Regions from separate parts of the Melissospora conviva genome, predicted to be linked through region 2. Evidence: predicted binding sites of a transcription regulator. Region 2 holds the regulator's gene; the other holds the start of a gene.

Region 1 (7,694 bases), on a different contig from region 2:
GGGGCGTGAGCAGCTAGCGTCGGGTGATGCCCCCCGACACGTACTCCCCGGCGGGTGCCGGCGGCGCCGGCCCGCGCATCGACCTGCACGCGCACTCCACCGCCAGCGACGGCACCTGCACCCCGGCCGAGCTGGTCCGGGCCGCAGCCGACGCCGGGCTGGACGTGGTCGCGATCACCGACCACGACACCACCGACGGCTGGGAGCCGGCGCTGCGGGCGTTGCCACCGGGCCTGACCCTGGTACGCGGCGCGGAGCTCTCCTGCCGCTGGTCCGACGGCGGCCGGCCGATCTCACTGCACCTGCTGGCGTACCTCTTCGACCCGGCGGACCCGGCGTTGTGCGCGGAGCTGGCGCGGGTGCGGGCGTCGCGGGAGCTGCGCGGTGAGCGGATCGTGGAGCTGCTGCGCGCCGATGGCATCGCCGTGGAGTGGGCCGAGATCCTCGCCAGTGCGGCCGGCGGCACTGTCGGCCGGCCGCACATCGCCGCCGCGCTCATCCGGGCCGGGCTGGTGACCAGTACCACCGAGGCGTTCGAGGCGCGCTGGCTCGGCGAGCGCTACCGGCTGCCGAAGGAGGACATTGACGTCTTCCGCGCCGTCGAGCTGGTGCGGGCCGCCGGGGGCGTACCGGTCTTCGCCCACCCGAAGGCCACCCGCCGGGGGCCGGTCGTCCCCGACTCGTTGATCGTCGAGCTGGCCGAGGTGGGCCTGGTGGGGGTGGAGGCCGACCACGAGGACCACTCGCCCGCCGAGCGGGAACACGTGCGGTCCCTGGCCGACCGGCTGGGCCTGGTGGTGACCGGTTCGTCGGACTTCCACGGCACCCACAAGACGGTACGACTCGGCGCGCACACCACCAGCCTCAAGGCGTACGAGCGGATCGTCGCCGCGGCGCGGGGGGGTGACGCCGGTCGTCGGGGGGTGACGCCGGTCGCTTCGGGCCGAACCCGTTAGACGCGGCAGATGGCGTGACTACCGTTGATCACGTGGACATGAAACTGTTTGTCGAGGCCTTCGTGACGTTGATCGTCATCACCGACCCCCCGGGCATGATGCCGATCTTCCTCGCGTTGACCGGATCGTTCTCCGCCCGGGAACGGAACCGGGCGGCCTGGCAGGCGGTGGCGCTCGCGCTCGGGGTGATCGTGCTCTTCGCGGTCGCGGGGCAGACGATCCTGAACTACCTGCACGTCGACCTGCCGGCGCTGCAGGCCGCCGGCGGGCTGCTGCTGATCCTGGTGGCGCTGGAGCTGATGACCGGCAAGACCGACGACCCGAACCAGCAGGCGACCTCCAACATCGCGCTGGTGCCGCTGGGCACCCCGTTGCTGGCCGGTCCCGGCGCGATCGTGGCGATCATGCTCTTCGTGCAGCGGGCCGACGGCACGGCCGACTATCTCACCATCGCCGCCGCGCTGCTCGCGGTGATGCTCTCGGTCTGGCTGGTGCTGCGCTTCTCCGGCGGCATCGTCAAGATCCTGCGGCCGGGCGGCATCGAGGTGCTCACCCGCATCGCCGGCCTGCTGCTGGCCGCGATCGCGGTCCAGCTCATCGCCGACGCCATCGCCGCCTTCGTCACCGCGTACCTGAACCCGGTCTGAGTCGGGAATGTCGGGGCCGGGTGGCAGTATCACGGGCATGGACGGGGAGAGGGAGCCGGGCCCAGCGCGCCGGGCCGCCGCACCACAACCGCGCACGGGTGGCCAGCCGCACACAGGCGGGCGAGCGCGTGCGGGCGGGCAGTCGCGGGCGGCCGCGCCGGAGCAGCTCGGTTTCGACGGGATGCCGGAGCGGCTCTTCGTCTGCACCCCCAGCAAGCTCGGCACGTACGCCGACTGCCCGCGCCGCTACCGCTACTCCTACCTCGATCGGCCGGCCCCGCCGAAGGGCCCGCCGTGGGCACACAACTCGCTCGGTTCCAGCGTGCACAACGCGCTGCGCGCCTGGTATGCCCTGCCGCCGCAGCGCCGCCGTCCGGAGGCCGTCGTCGGCCTGCTCAAGGGGAGCTGGGTCACCGAGGGCTACCGCGACGACGCGCAGGAGCGGGCAGCTTTCGACCGGGCGCTGAGCTGGCTGGAGTCCTACCTGGCGGAGCTGGACCCGGCGGCCGAGCCGATCGGCGTGGAGCGTGTCGTCGCGGTCAAGACCGGGGTGCTGGCCTTCAACGGCCGGGCCGACCGGATCGACTCCCGGCCCGGTGAGAACGGGCCGGAGCTGGTGATCGTCGACTACAAGACCGGGCGCAGCGGCCTGGACGCCGACGACGCGCGCGGCTCGCAGGCGCTGGCGCTCTACGCCTACGCCGCCGAGCGGGTCTTCCGCCGTCCCTGCCGGCGGGTGGAGCTGCACCACCTGCCGACCGGCACGGTCGCCGCCCACGAGCACACCCCCGAGTCGCTGCAGCGGCAGGTGACCCGGGCCGAGCAGACCGCCCGCGACATCGTCGCCGCCGAACGGGAACTCGCCGACGGCGTCGCGCCGGACGCGGCTTTCCCGGCCACCCCGAGCAACCGCTGCGGCTGGTGCGACTACCGGCGCAACTGCCCGGAGGGGTCCGGTGTCCCCGGGCAGGACCCGTGGGCGGCCGTGGAGCGGGCCGCGGCGGCCTGAGCCGCCACCGCTCAGACCGCGATCGTCTCCGCCGTCAGCTTGGCCTGCGGCCGCGTCTCTCGTGCCGGTTCCTCTTGCGCGGGCTTCTCCCCGGCGGCGGTGTGCCGGGCGGCGCGTTCCATCGCCGACCGGTAGACATCACCGGCGATCAGACTGTGCGGGATCGCGCGCAGCGCCAGTCGCAGCATGCGCGCGTTCAGGTCGCCGTAGAGCGCCGTGGTCGGCAGGCCGAGCGTGCCGTAGAGGCGCTGCGCCCACGACGGCAGCAGGGCGTACGCGGTCGAGGCGACGCCGAGGTACGCCCAGCGCGCCGGGCCGAGGTTCAGGCTCCAGCGCAGCGGCGCGTTCAGCTTGCCGGGCGCCGGCGGCGCGGTCAGGAAGAACGCGGTCCGTGCCGCGTCGGGGGTCATCCGCAGCTCGGGACGGATCTGCGCGTAGTAGTCGGCGATTTCGGCGGCGCTGCCCGGGACGGTCTGCGGGTCGAGCCCGACCAGGGCGGCGGCCCGGCGCTGCTCGGCGTAGTAGCCGTCGATCTCCGCCGGGGTGAGCCGCTTGCCGGCCCGCGTGACGGTGGTCAGGAACGACTCGACCTCGGTGACGTGCACCCAGCGCAGCAGCTCCGGGGAGTCGATGCGGAACTCCGTACCGGTGAAGGGGTCTCGGGCGCGCATGCGGGCGTGCATCTGACGCAGGCGCCGCCCGGCGGTCTGCGCCTGCCCGGTGGTGCCGTAGATGACGGTTGCCACGTAGTCGCTGGTGCGCGCCAGCCGCCCCCACGGGTCCTGCTGGTAGCTGCTGTTCTGCGCCACGCCCGCCATCGCCCGGGGGTGCAGCGCCTGCAGGTAGAGCGAGCGGAGCCCGGCGAGCAGCAGGATGGGTTCGCCGTGCAGTTTCCAGGTGACCGAGCCGGGGCCGAACAGACCGAGATCCTCGTCCATTGCCCAAGAGTGCCACGCGCCGCTGCGCACGGCATTCACCGCGGGCTTTCAGGTACGGCCCGTACGCTGGCCGCCGCTGAAGTGATCGACCTGGTGGAGGTGTGGATTGTTCCGCGAGTTGCTCGGCCTGCCGGCCCACCCGCTGATGGTGCACGCCGCGGTGGTCTTCGTGCCGCTGCTGGCGTTGCTGGCCGTTGTCTACACCGCGGTGCCGCGGTGGCGTACGCGTACCGGCTGGGCGGTGGCGATCCTGGCGGTCGTCGCCCCGGTCAGCGCCCTGATCGCGAAGCTCTCCGGCGAGGAACTGGAACGGGTGCTGATCGACAGCGGCTACCCGCCGGAGATCCTCAACGAGGTGAGCCGGCACGCCGATCAGGGCGACACGACCTTCTGGCTGGCGTTGGCGCTCGCGCTGGTCATGGCGGTGGTGCTGGTCCTGGCCAGTGGTCGGCTCCGGGGTGTGCGCCTGCCGGGCTGGTTCACCCCGCTCGCGGCGCTGGTGGTGGCGGTGCTCGGCGCGGTCACCGTCTACTACGTCTTCCTGACCGGTGACAGCGGCGCCCAGGCGGTCTGGCGGGGAGTGCTCTGACCCGGCAGGCGGGCGCTGTCGTCGCGGGGGCGGGGCGTCCGTCTCAGAAGATGATCCGGGCGCAGAGCAGGAACATCAGCACCATGCAGATGGCCCCGGCGAGCATCCCGACGCCGTAGGTGACGGTCCGGGCGTCCTGCTCGGCCTCGTCCAGCGCGGCGGCGTCCTGGGGTGGCAGCGGCCGGGGCGGCTGGGCGCGCAGGTGCAGCGGCGGCCGCCAGCCGGGCGGCGGACGCAGGTTCCGCGGCGGTCCGGCGTAACCGGCAGCCGGTGGGGTGGCCGGCGGGTCACCGAGCCCGCACGAGCCGAAGCCGGTGCCACCGTGAGAGCTCACGGCGGTGCCGCCGCGCCCGTTGGTGCCAGGCCCGGGGGCCGCGGGCGGCCGCGCCCAGAACGCCTCTTCGTGCCGGGCGTGGACCCGGGACCCGTCGCGAAGAGCAGAGGGTTGACTCGCCCTGGCAGGGCCGCCGTGTTCGCCCGCGTCACTGCGCCCGCCGGAGCCCGAGCCCTCACCACCACCAGAGCCCTCACCACCACCGATGCCGCCGCCACCGATGCCGGAGCCCGGGCCGGCGTCGTCCGGGCCGTCGGGGCGGCGCCAGGGGGTGTCGTCGGCGGACAGATCACGGGGGGTCGTCACGCCGTCTGACGCTACCAACACCCGGGTAGGCTTGTCGGTCGTGAGCAGGCTTGAGCAGCCGTCGGAACGTACCGACGACGACCGCACCGTTGAACTCGTCGACGAGGTGGCGGTCATCCCCGACCAGACCGCCGACGACACCGACCGTGGCTGGGGCGAGTACGCCGACAGCAACGACGACCGTCTCCTCGCCGACCGCCCCCCACACTGGGGCTGATCCGCCCGCTGGGCTGATCACCGGCAAGGGTGGATCACTCGCCACCGGCGGGGGTGCATCACTCGCGCCATCGCCATCGCCATCGCCATCGCCATCGCCCGCGCTGGGGCTGGTCGTCCGCGCTCATTCGCGTACGACGATCGCGAAGCGGCTCCCCTCGGGCTGGGCGATCGTCGCCTGCGCCTGGGCCGGTTTCAGGGCCAGATAGAGCGCGGAGCCGATCTCGCCGGCGTCGCCGGTGAGCACGTCCAGCACCAGGGCCCGGCCGGCGAGCAGCAGCGGCTCTCCGCCGGGCTTCTGTACGCCCGCCGGTGGCACGGCCAGCAGATCGACCCGGGCACCCGGGCGTACGGCGGTGAGCGCGGCGGGGTCGGCGAGGCGGACCGGCACGCCGACCGTGCCGGCCGGCAGCGTCAGGGTTGCCGACGGCGACACCGATGGCGACGGGCCGTCGGTGGAGGCGGTGACCGGCGCGCAGGGGCTGACCGGTTCGGCGGACCAGAGGATCGCGGCGGCGACCGCGAGCAGGGCCCCGACCGCGGCGAGGCGCAGCATGGTCGCCCGGCGCAGCCAGTGGGGTGGCCACCGGGCCGGCCGCAGATCCTCTTCCGCGGCCGCTCGTTGCCGTGCCCGGGTCCGCATCGCGCCTCCCTCGCCTCGCCGCGCCGGGTGGCGCGGGCGATCGGCAGGAGACTAGGCGCGGCCTCCGGGCGGAGGCAGGCAACGACCGGCGGCCCTGTGGACAACCCTCAGGCTGTGGACAACCAGCCCGCGCGGCGACGGCCGTAAGACGGGCGGCCGCGCAGACCGTCAGTCGACGCAAGGTTGTCAGGCGGGCACGGCCGTTCAGACCGCGCAGGCTGTGAGGCGACGACTGCCGTCAGGCGGCGGAGGCGGCCGGCTTGGCGGTCGAGGTGCTGCCGGCGGAGGAGCCGGAGTCGCTGCTGCTCGAGGAGCCGGCGGAGCCGGACTTGCCGGAGTCGGACTTGGCCGAGTCGCCCTTGGCCGAGTCGCCCTTGGCGGAGTCGCCCTTGGCGACGGTGCTCGGCGGGGAGGATTCCTTGCCACCGTTGCGGGAGTCCGTGCGATAGAAGCCGGAGCCCTTGAAGACGATGCCGACCGAGTTGAAGACCTTGCGGAGCCGACCCTGGCACGCCGGGCACTCGGTCAGCGGGTCGTCGGCGAACGACTGCACCGCCTCGAGCTGGTTTCCGCACTCGGTGCAGGCGTACTGGTAGGTAGGCACGATCTCCTCCGATGGGCGGGCCGTATTGGCACTCGACGCATTCGAGTGCCAATGGTGCGGCATGAGGGCGCGATTCGTCCAGCCGACGGGCACGCGACACCCGTCACGCCGCTGCCCGGATTGTCCCAACAGGCGCATCATGCCGGAAACGGCACGAGCCCGTCGCCCGGGGTGACCGCCGCCCGCACCGGCCGGTCGTGCGGTTCGGCCGGCACCCGCGGCAGCAGCTCGCCGTCGTGCAGCAGCGCCACCACACACGTGCCGGCGCCGACCCGCGCCAGCGCCCGGTCGTAGGAGCCGCCCCCGCGACCCAGCCGCAGGCCCCGCCGGTCCACCGCCAGCGCCGGCACGATCACCAGCTCGGCGTCGGCCACCGCCGTGCGCCCGAGCCTCGGCCCCGGCGGCTCGCGCAGCCCCCGACCGGCCGCCACCAGGGGTTGCGCGCCGTCGTACACGGCCCAGTCCAGGTCCAGGTCGTCGCAGAGCACCGGCAGGAGCAGTTGCGCCGAGGGTGCCGCCGCGGCGAGCACCGCCGGCAGCGACGGCCCGCCCGGTTCGCTGCCCACCGGCACGTACGCGCTGATCCGCGCCGGCCGCAGCCGGGTCAGCAGCGCCGTCAGTGTGGCCTGGACCCGGGCGGCGGCCCGTTCCCGCTCCGCCGGGGTCAGCCGCCGACGGCGCGCGAGCAGTTCCGCGCGAAGGTCACGCTTGGTGAGCCGGTCCGCCTGCGCCGCGTCCGAAAAATCCATCACGCAACACCTTCTCCGGTAACGCGGGGATCGCGTCGGGCTGTGTCAGCATCCAAGCATTCGACGCGGAACCTCCGGGGGGAAGTGTGACGCTGCGCGGGCGACTGACCGCCGCCTTCCTCGCGGTGGTGCTCGGCCCGGTGCTGCTCGGCGCCTTCTTCGTCGCCGGGACCATGTCGCAGGTCGGGCACCAGCGTGCGGTGGAGCGCCTGGAACTCGCCGCCAACGCCGCGCGGACATCGGTGGGGGCGCTCTGCCGTCAGCTGCACGGGGCGGCCGACACGATCGCGGTCACCGCCGACCCGGCGCACCGGGCCGCCGCCGTCCGGCAGCTCGTCGGCCGCGGGGTCGCTGCCGCGATCGCCATCACCGACCCGGCCGGCCGGCCCGTCCTCACCAGCCCCGAGCAGCCCGTGCCGCAGTGGCTGGACTGCGCCGCGACCGGCCCGGCCACCGGCGGCGCGCAGGCGCTCGGGGTCCGCGTCGAGCTGCGGGACGGCACCGGGACGGTGACCGGGTCCGTCATCGCGCTCCAGCCGGTCGACCCCGGCTTCGTCGCCCGCCTCTCCGGAGTCACCGGCGCCGCGGTCACCCTGCTCACCGACACCGCCGGACCGCCGACCGCCGCCCAGACCACCGAGGCGGACGACGGCCGCGACGAGGTCCTCGCCACCGCCGCCGGGCTGCGCGGCGACGGCATCGC
Region 2 (7,694 bases):
GCCGGCGCGGGCCGGCCCGGCCACCCGCGCCACCACCGGCTTGGGGCACTCCCGGACCGCGGCGAGCACGTCACCGAGCATTCCGGCCGGCAGGGTGCCCGTGGCGTACGCCTGCGCCGACTCCTTCAGGTCCGCCCCGGAGCAGAAGACCGGCCCGGTGTGGGTCAGGACCACGACGCGTACCGCGTCGTCGGCGACCGCGGCGGCGAGCCCCTCGATCAGCTCTGTCATCAGCCGGGTGGAGAGCGCGTTGCGGTTGTGCGGGCTGTCCAGGGTGAGGGTGGTCACGCCGGAGGCGGTGCCGGACCGCACGAGTGCGTCGGGAGAGGTCATGCCGGGCAGACTAGTGGCATGCCGGGAGCCGTACCAGAAGGTGAATCCGTCCCCCTCGACGGAGCTCTGCCCCCAGAAGCCACCGCACGGGTGGGTTCAGCCGGGTTCGGGGTCTATGTCCATGTGCCCTTCTGCGCCAGCCGCTGCGGCTACTGCGACTTCAACACCTACACCGCCGCGGAGCTCGGCGGCGGCGTCACCCGTGAGTCGTACGCCGACAGCGTCCTGGCCGAGATGGCGCTCGCCGGCCGGGTCCTCGCCGGCAACCCGCCGCCGCGGGTCGACACCGTCTTCGTCGGCGGCGGCACCCCGACGCTGCTGCCCACCGACGACCTGGCGCGCATCCTCGACGGCATCGACCGGCTCTGGGGGCTCGCCGACGACGTGGAGGTCACCACCGAGGCCAACCCCGAATCGGTCACCCCTGCCTCGCTCAAGGCGCTGCGGGCGGCCGGCTACACCCGCATCTCGCTCGGCATGCAGTCCGCCGCGGCGGGGGTGCTCGCCGTCCTCGACCGCCGGCACAGCGCCGGCCGGGCGGTGGCCGCCGCCGGGGAGGCACGCGACGCCGGGTTCGACCACGTCAACCTGGACCTGATCTACGGCACGCCGGGCGAGACCGCGGAGGACTTCGCCGCCTCCCTGGAGCAGGTCGTCGCCGCCGGCGTCGACCACGTCAGCGCGTACGCCCTGATCGTCGAGGAGGGGACGCGGCTGGCGGCCCGGATGCGCCGGGGTGAGCTGCCGTACCCGAGTGACGACGTCGCCGCCGACCGCTACCTGGCGGCCGAGGCGGCGCTGAGCGCGGCGGGTTTCTCCTGGTACGAGGTGTCGAACTGGGCCCGTACGCCGGCTGCCCGGTGCCGGCACAACCTGCTCTACTGGGCCGGCGGCGACTGGTGGGGGTTCGGCCCGGGCGCGCACAGCCATGTCGGCGGCGTGCGCTGGTGGAACGTCAAGCACCCGTCGGCGTACGCGCAGCGCCTGGCACAGGGGCATTCGCCGGGGCAGGGGCGGGAACTGCTCACCGCCGCCGAGACCCACATGGAGGACGTGATGCTGCGGCTGCGGCTCGCCGAAGGGCTGCCGCTCGCGGTGCTGGACCCGGCCGGCGTAACCGGCGCCCGGCGGGCGCTGGAGCAGGGCCTGCTGGATGAGGCGGGCTACCGGGCGGGGCAGGCCGTGCTGACGCTGCGCGGCCGGCTCCTCGCCGACGCGGTGGTGCGCGACCTGCTGCCCTGACCGGGTGCGGCCCGCCGGCGGCACCGCCGCGGGGCGGGGCGCTGCCGACGGGACGGGTGGGTCACTTCACGAACGCGTAGCTCATCGGGTACTGGTAGAGCACTCCCTCGGTGGCCTTCACGCCGCCGATGATGCCGAAGATGATCGGGATCAGAATGCTGATCATCGGGAGGAAGAAGAGCACTCCGCAGGTGATCACGGCGATCACCGCGGCGACGATCGTGACGATCGTCCAGGTGATCTGGAAGTTGAGCGCGGCGACGGCGTGCGCCCGGACCACCGGCGACTGCGGCCCCTTGGAGACCATGGCGATCAGCGGGGCGAGCCAGCCGAGCCCGCCGCTGCCGAGCAGGGCCCCGCCGGCCCCGCCGAAGTGCGCGATCAGCGCCCAGGTCTTGTCGTCGTTGCTCGGGTATCCGGGCGGCGGCGGGGCGGTGGGATAGCCGGGCTGGCCGCCGTAGGGCGGGTAACCCCCACCGGCCGGCGGAGGATAACCGCCGGGCTGGCCGTACCCGCCGGGCTGGCCGTATCCGCCGGGCTGCTCGTAGCCGCCGGGCTGGCCGTACGCGCCGGGCTGCTGGCCGTACTCGCCCGGCTGCTGGTCGTAGGCGCCGGGTTGCCCGCCGCCGGAGGTCGGCGAGCCGTAGGGAGGGTTCTGCCCCTGCGGCGGGGGAGAGGTGGGATCGGGCCGGTCCGATCCGTGTTGCGGCGGGAAATCGGTCATAGCCTCAACGGTAGGGCCGAGGCGCAACCGGCGAGACGGCGACACTGCGATCCGACAGCTCGGTCACCGCCGGCGCTGAGCAGGCGCGCCGGCGCCCCGGGCGCCACCTCGGGTTGATCATCGCGCTCCGGCCCCGCGCGACGTACACTGGCACTCGCTACAGTCGAGTGCCAGCAGGGCGTGAGGTCGGCCGATCCGGTCGCCGCCCGGCCTGGCAGCGGTTCGCGTGCTCGCCGCGGCAGTGGCCGCGCACCGGGCCCGCTGCCGGGGCAGCACCTTCGACTGTCGTCACCGCAAAGGGGGAGGGATGAGTCTCGACGAACGCAAACTCGACGTGCTGCGGGCGATCGTCGAGGACTACGTCGCCACCCAGGAGCCGGTCGGCAGCAGGGCCCTGGTCGAGCGGCACCAGCTCGGCGTCTCGCCGGCCACGGTGCGCAACGACATGGCGGTGCTGGAGGAAGAGGGCTTCATCCGGCAGCCGCACACCAGCGCCGGCCGGGTCCCCACCGACCGCGGCTACCGCCTCTTCGTTGACCGGCTCTCCCGGATCAAGCCCCTCTCGCCCGCCGAACGGCGGGCGATCGAGCGCTTCATGGCCGGCGCCGTCGACCTCGACGACGTCGTGCACCGCACCGTCCGACTGCTCGCGCAGCTGACCCGCCAGGTCGCGGTGGTGCAGTACCCCAGCCTGGCCCGTTCCGCCGTACGCCACCTGGAGCTGGTGCCGATCTCCACCACCCGGCTGATGCTGGTGATGATCACCGACACCGGCCGGGTCGAGCAGCGGCTGGTGGAGATGCCCGGCCCGACCCCGGGTGAGGACGTCACCGAGCTGCGGCGGCTGGTCAACGAGAAGCTCTGCGGCAAGAAGCTCTCCGACACCCCGCCGCTGGTGCAGACGCTGGTCGAGGAGGCGTCACCGCTGCTGCGCGGGGCGATGACCTGCCTGGCCACCGTGCTGCTGGAGACGCTGGTCGAGCGACACGAGGAACGAATCGCGCTGGCCGGCACCGCTAACCTGACCCGGGGTGGTCTCCTTGACTTCCAGGGTTCGCTTCGGCCGGTCCTCGAGGCGCTCGAGGAGGAGGTCGTGCTCCTCAAGCTGATCGGCGAGACCGAACCGAGCGCGACCCGGGTACGCATCGGCGACGAGAACGAGATCGACAACCTGCGGGCGACGTCGGTGGTGAGCGCCGGGTACGGCCCCGGCAGCACCATCGTCGGCGGGCTGGGGGTGCTCGGCCCGACCCGGATGGATTACCCCGGGACGATCGCCACCGTGCGGGCCGTGGCACGCTACGTCGGCGAGCTGCTCGCACAGAACTGACCAGGGGCAACCGGCCCGAGGACCGGCGAACGTCAAGCGACACAGACGATGGGGACACCGAACGCAGTGGCCAGGGACTACTACGGAATTCTCGGCGTCAGCCGGGGAGCCTCCGACGACGAGATCAAGCGCGCCTACCGCAAGCTGGCCCGCCAGTACCACCCGGACGTGAATCCGGATCCGGAGGCCCAGGAGAAGTTCAAGGAGATCAACGCCGCGTACGAGGTCCTCTCCGACGACCAGAAGCGGCAGATCGTCGACCTCGGGGGTGACCCACTCGCCCCCGGCGGTGGCGGCGCCCCCGGCGGCGCCGGCCCGTTCGTCGGATTCCAGGACATCATGGACGCCTTCTTCGGCGGCGCCGGTGGCGGCGCCGGGCGAGGCCCGCGCCCGCGTACCCGGCCCGGCTCCGACGCGATCATCCGGCTTGAGCTGGACCTCAACGAGACCGCCTTCGGGGTGGAGGCGCCGATCACGGTCGACACCGCCGTGCTCTGCACCACCTGCAGCGGCGCCGGCACGGCCGCCGGTACCCACCCGGCGACCTGTGACGCCTGCGGCGGGCGCGGTGAGGTCCAGTCGGTGCAGCGCACCTTCCTCGGCCAGGTGATGACCGCCCGCCCCTGCACCGTCTGCTCCGGCCACGGCAGCACCATCCCGAACCCCTGCGGGACCTGCGCCGGTGACGGCCGGGTCCGCACCCGGCGTTCGCTGACGGTCAAGATCCCGGCCGGTGTCGAGGACGGCATGCGCATCCGCCTGGCCCAGCAGGGCGAGGTCGGCCCCGGTGGCGGCACCCCCGGCGACCTCTACGTGGAGATCCACGAGCGGCCGCACGACGTCTACTCGCGCAAGGGCGACGACCTGCACTGCCGGGTCACCGTCCCGATGACCGCCGCCGCGCTCGGCACCCGGCTGACCATCAAGACGCTCGACAGCGAAGAGGCCGTCGAGGTCAAGGCGGGTACCCAGCCCGGCTCCACGTTGCGGCTGCGGGCCCGCGGCGTGCCGCACCTGCGCGGCACCGGCCGCGGTGACCTCTACGTGCACCTGGATGTGCGGACCCCCACCAAACTCGACGGCGCGCAGGAGCAGATTCTGCGCGACTTCGCCAAGAGCCGGGGCGAGGAGGTCGCCGAGTTGAGCAAGCAGGGCGGTTTCTTCTCGCGGATGCGCGACGCCTTCAACGGCCACGGCTGAGATTCCCGCCCGGTCCGGTCCGCCCGGCCGGGGCGGTTAGCCTGTGATCGTGTCCGTACCCCTGTTCCTGGTCGAATCCCTGCCGACGGCCGACAACCTGACCCTCGCCGGGCCGGAGGGGCATCACGCCGCGAACGTGCAACGGCTGCGCGTCGGTGAGCGGCTGGTGCTCGCCGACGGCCGGGGCGGCACGGCGACCGCCGAGGTCACCGCCGTCGGCCGGGGCAGCCTCGAGCTGGCCGTCATCGCCCGCGGGTACGTCGACGCCGCGGTGCCGCGGCTGGTGGTGGTGCAGGGCATCGCCAAGGGCGACCGGGGCGAGCTGGCGGTGCAGGCGATGACCGAGGTCGGAGTGGACGAGATCGTCCCCTGGCGGGCGGTGCGCTCGGTGGTCCTCTGGCGCGGCGACCGGGGTGTGCGCGCCCGCGAGAAGTGGGTGCACACCGCCCGGGAGGCGGCCAAGCAGGCCCGTCGCGCCTGGCTGCCGGTGGTGGCCGGTTCGCCCGACGAGTCGACCAGGGCGGTGACCCAGCGGCTGGCCGGCGCGGACGCCGCCTTCGTCCTGCACGAGGAGGCGACCGAGCGGCTGACCACGGTCGACCTGCCCGAGGCCGGCGAGATCGTCTGCGTGATCGGGCCGGAGGGCGGAATCGCCCCCGACGAGCTCGACGCCTTCGTCGCCGCCGGCGCCCGGCCGGTGCGCCTGGGCTCCACGGTGCTGCGTACCTCGACCGCCGGCCCGGCGGCGCTGGCGGTGCTCTCCGCCCGCCTCGGCCGCTGGTGATCCGGGCCTGCTGATTCCGGGCGGGCATCCGGGAGCGGGCCGCCCGCCGGTGCCGGCGCCGCGCCGGTGGGCCGATCAAGGGTGTGGCCGCCGGGCGGGGCGCTTAGCATGCCGGAGTGGAAACCGACTGCCTCTTCTGCCGCATCGTCGCCGGGGAGATCCCGGCCACCATCGTCCGGGAGACCGAGCGAACGCTCGCCTTCCGTGACATCGACCCGAAAGCGCCGACGCACGTGCTGGTGATCCCCAAGGAGCACTACGGCGACGTGGCGGTGCTCGCCGAGAGCGACCCGGGGCTCGCCGGTGAGGTGCTCGCCACCGCCGGCGCGGTCGCCGAAGCCGAGGGACTGCTCGGGGACGGCTTCCGGCTGATGTTCAACACCGGGGTCAACGGCGGGCAGGAGGTCTTCCACGTCCACGCCCACGTGCTCGGTGGCGCTCCGCTCGGCCCGATGATCGCCCGCTGATGACCGACGTCGCGGCCCGACTGACCCGGTTGGTGCAGCGCGCCCAGGCCGAGGCGCGCATCCCCGCGCTGACGGTGGCGCTGCACCGCGCCGACCGGCCGCTGTGGCGCTGCGCGGTCGGGACCACCGGCAACGCCGCCCGGTTGAGCGCCGACACCCCGATGCGGATGGGTTCGGTCACCAAGACCTTCACGGCCGTACTGGTGATGCAGTGCCGTCAGGACGGGCTGCTCGACCTCGACGACCCGATCTCCCGGCACCTCGACGTGCCGGCCCACGGCGAGCTGACCGTACGGCGGCTGCTGTCGCACACCTCCGGCCTGCAGCGCGAGCCGTACGGCGACGTCTGGGACACCCTGTCGGCCCCGGACGTACGCGGGCTCCTGGCCGACCTGGAGCGGGTCGAGCGGGTGCTGCCGCCGGGCCGGCGGTTCCACTACTCCAACCTCGGCATGGCGCTGCTCGGGCACCTCGTCGGCCGGCTGCGCGGCGGGACCTGGGCCGAGGTGCTCGCCGAGCGGATCCTGGAGCCGCTGGCCCTGTCCAGCGTCACACTGCGGTCGGGCCCCGGCGCCGCCACGGGTTTCCTGGTCGACGCCTACTCCGACCACGCCCACCCGGAGCCGGAGCTGGACCTCGGTGCGGTCGCGCCGGCCGCGCAGCTCTGGGGCAGCGCTCCCGATCTGGCCCGCTGGGCGGCCTTCCTGGCCGATCCGGCGGCGATGGACCCGGCGGGCACGGTGCTGAGCGCGCCGGCCCTGGACGAGATGCGCTGGCCGGCCACGGTCAGCGACGAGGCCGCCTGGAACAGCGGCTTCGGGCTCGGGCTGATCCTGGTGCCGATGGCCGACCGGGTGGTGCACGTCGGGCACGACGGGGCGATGCCCGGCTTCCTGGCCAGCGTCTACGGCCGCCGCGGCGGCCCGGACACCGCACCGGCGATGGGGGTGGCGGTTCTCGGCTCCTCCGGCACCGCCGGCGTGGTCAACGAGCTCTCCCACCAGCTGCTCGCGGCCGCCGCCGAGCACGACCCGCCCCGGATCGCCGCCTGGGCGCCGGGAGAGCCGGCCCCCGCGCCGTACCGGGAGCTGCTCGGCCGCTGGTGGGGCGAGGGCAACGAGTACGTCTTCGGCTGGCACGACGGCGCTCTGCGGGCGCATGCGGTCGACGCCCCGGCAGGCAGGCCGCCGGCGGTCTTCGCCCCGTTGCCGGGCCGGCCTGATCTGCTGCGCACCGTCTCCGGCCGGGAGGTCGGCGAGCTGCTGCGGCTGACCCGCGACGGGCAGGGACGGGTGGTGCGTATGCACTGGGCCACGTACCGCTTCACCCGGCGGCAGGAGGCCTTCGACGGCTTCGACTTCCGCGCTCCCGACTGAGCGGGCCTGCCGGTGGGGTGCGCGGTGCGGTGGGCCGCCGGCCGGGCGGAAATGGATCGGGTGCGGACCGGGCCGACCGGATACGATGGAGACCAACGACCGCACGCCGCGCCGCCAGGCGCGACGCCTGATTTCGGAAGCAGGTGGCGCAGGGCCCGCGGGCCCGATCTATGACCGGCACTCCGCCTCCCGGACAGCTCCGGGCACAGACCAGGATCACGGTGCCCAATCCCAAGAT

Evidence for each region. The regulator HrcA, encoded in region 2, represses chaperone genes, less so after heat shock. The targets are predictions, from matches to a motif close to GGTTNGCACNCTCNNNNNGAGNGTGCNAACC.
Region 1: the regulator HrcA is predicted to act here: its motif matches at 6,266-6,296, upstream of ACK8GG_RS03280 (FmdB family zinc ribbon protein).

What each region holds. Positions count from the first base shown of each region.
Region 1 is NZ_JBLLDT010000001.1:639,211-646,904, forward strand. It holds gene ACK8GG_RS03235 (PH domain-containing protein) at 1-9, shown strand, start outside; gene ACK8GG_RS03240 (PHP domain-containing protein) at 27-956, shown strand; gene ACK8GG_RS03245 (MarC family protein) at 989-1,603, shown strand; gene ACK8GG_RS03250 (RecB family exonuclease) at 1,641-2,612, shown strand; gene ACK8GG_RS03255 (oxygenase MpaB family protein) at 2,624-3,550, opposite strand; gene ACK8GG_RS03260 (DUF2231 domain-containing protein) at 3,657-4,139, shown strand; gene ACK8GG_RS03265 (hypothetical protein) at 4,183-4,779, opposite strand; gene ACK8GG_RS03270 (hypothetical protein) at 4,820-4,996, shown strand; gene ACK8GG_RS03275 (flagellar biosynthesis protein FlgA) at 5,120-5,638, opposite strand; gene ACK8GG_RS03280 (FmdB family zinc ribbon protein) at 5,877-6,242, opposite strand; gene ACK8GG_RS03285 (5-formyltetrahydrofolate cyclo-ligase) at 6,380-6,994, opposite strand; gene ACK8GG_RS03290 (sensor domain-containing diguanylate cyclase) at 7,078-7,694, shown strand, end outside.
Region 2 is NZ_JBLLDT010000010.1:50,488-58,181, forward strand. It holds gene ACK8GG_RS19590 (enoyl-CoA hydratase-related protein) at 1-333, opposite strand, end outside; gene hemW (radical SAM family heme chaperone HemW) at 352-1,575, shown strand; gene ACK8GG_RS19600 (DUF4870 domain-containing protein) at 1,637-2,299, opposite strand; gene hrcA (heat-inducible transcriptional repressor HrcA) at 2,607-3,629, shown strand; gene dnaJ (molecular chaperone DnaJ) at 3,696-4,829, shown strand; gene ACK8GG_RS19615 (16S rRNA (uracil(1498)-N(3))-methyltransferase) at 4,879-5,613, shown strand; gene ACK8GG_RS19620 (histidine triad nucleotide-binding protein) at 5,730-6,080, shown strand; gene ACK8GG_RS19625 (serine hydrolase domain-containing protein) at 6,080-7,456, shown strand; gene ACK8GG_RS19630 (PhoH family protein) at 7,627-7,694, shown strand, end outside.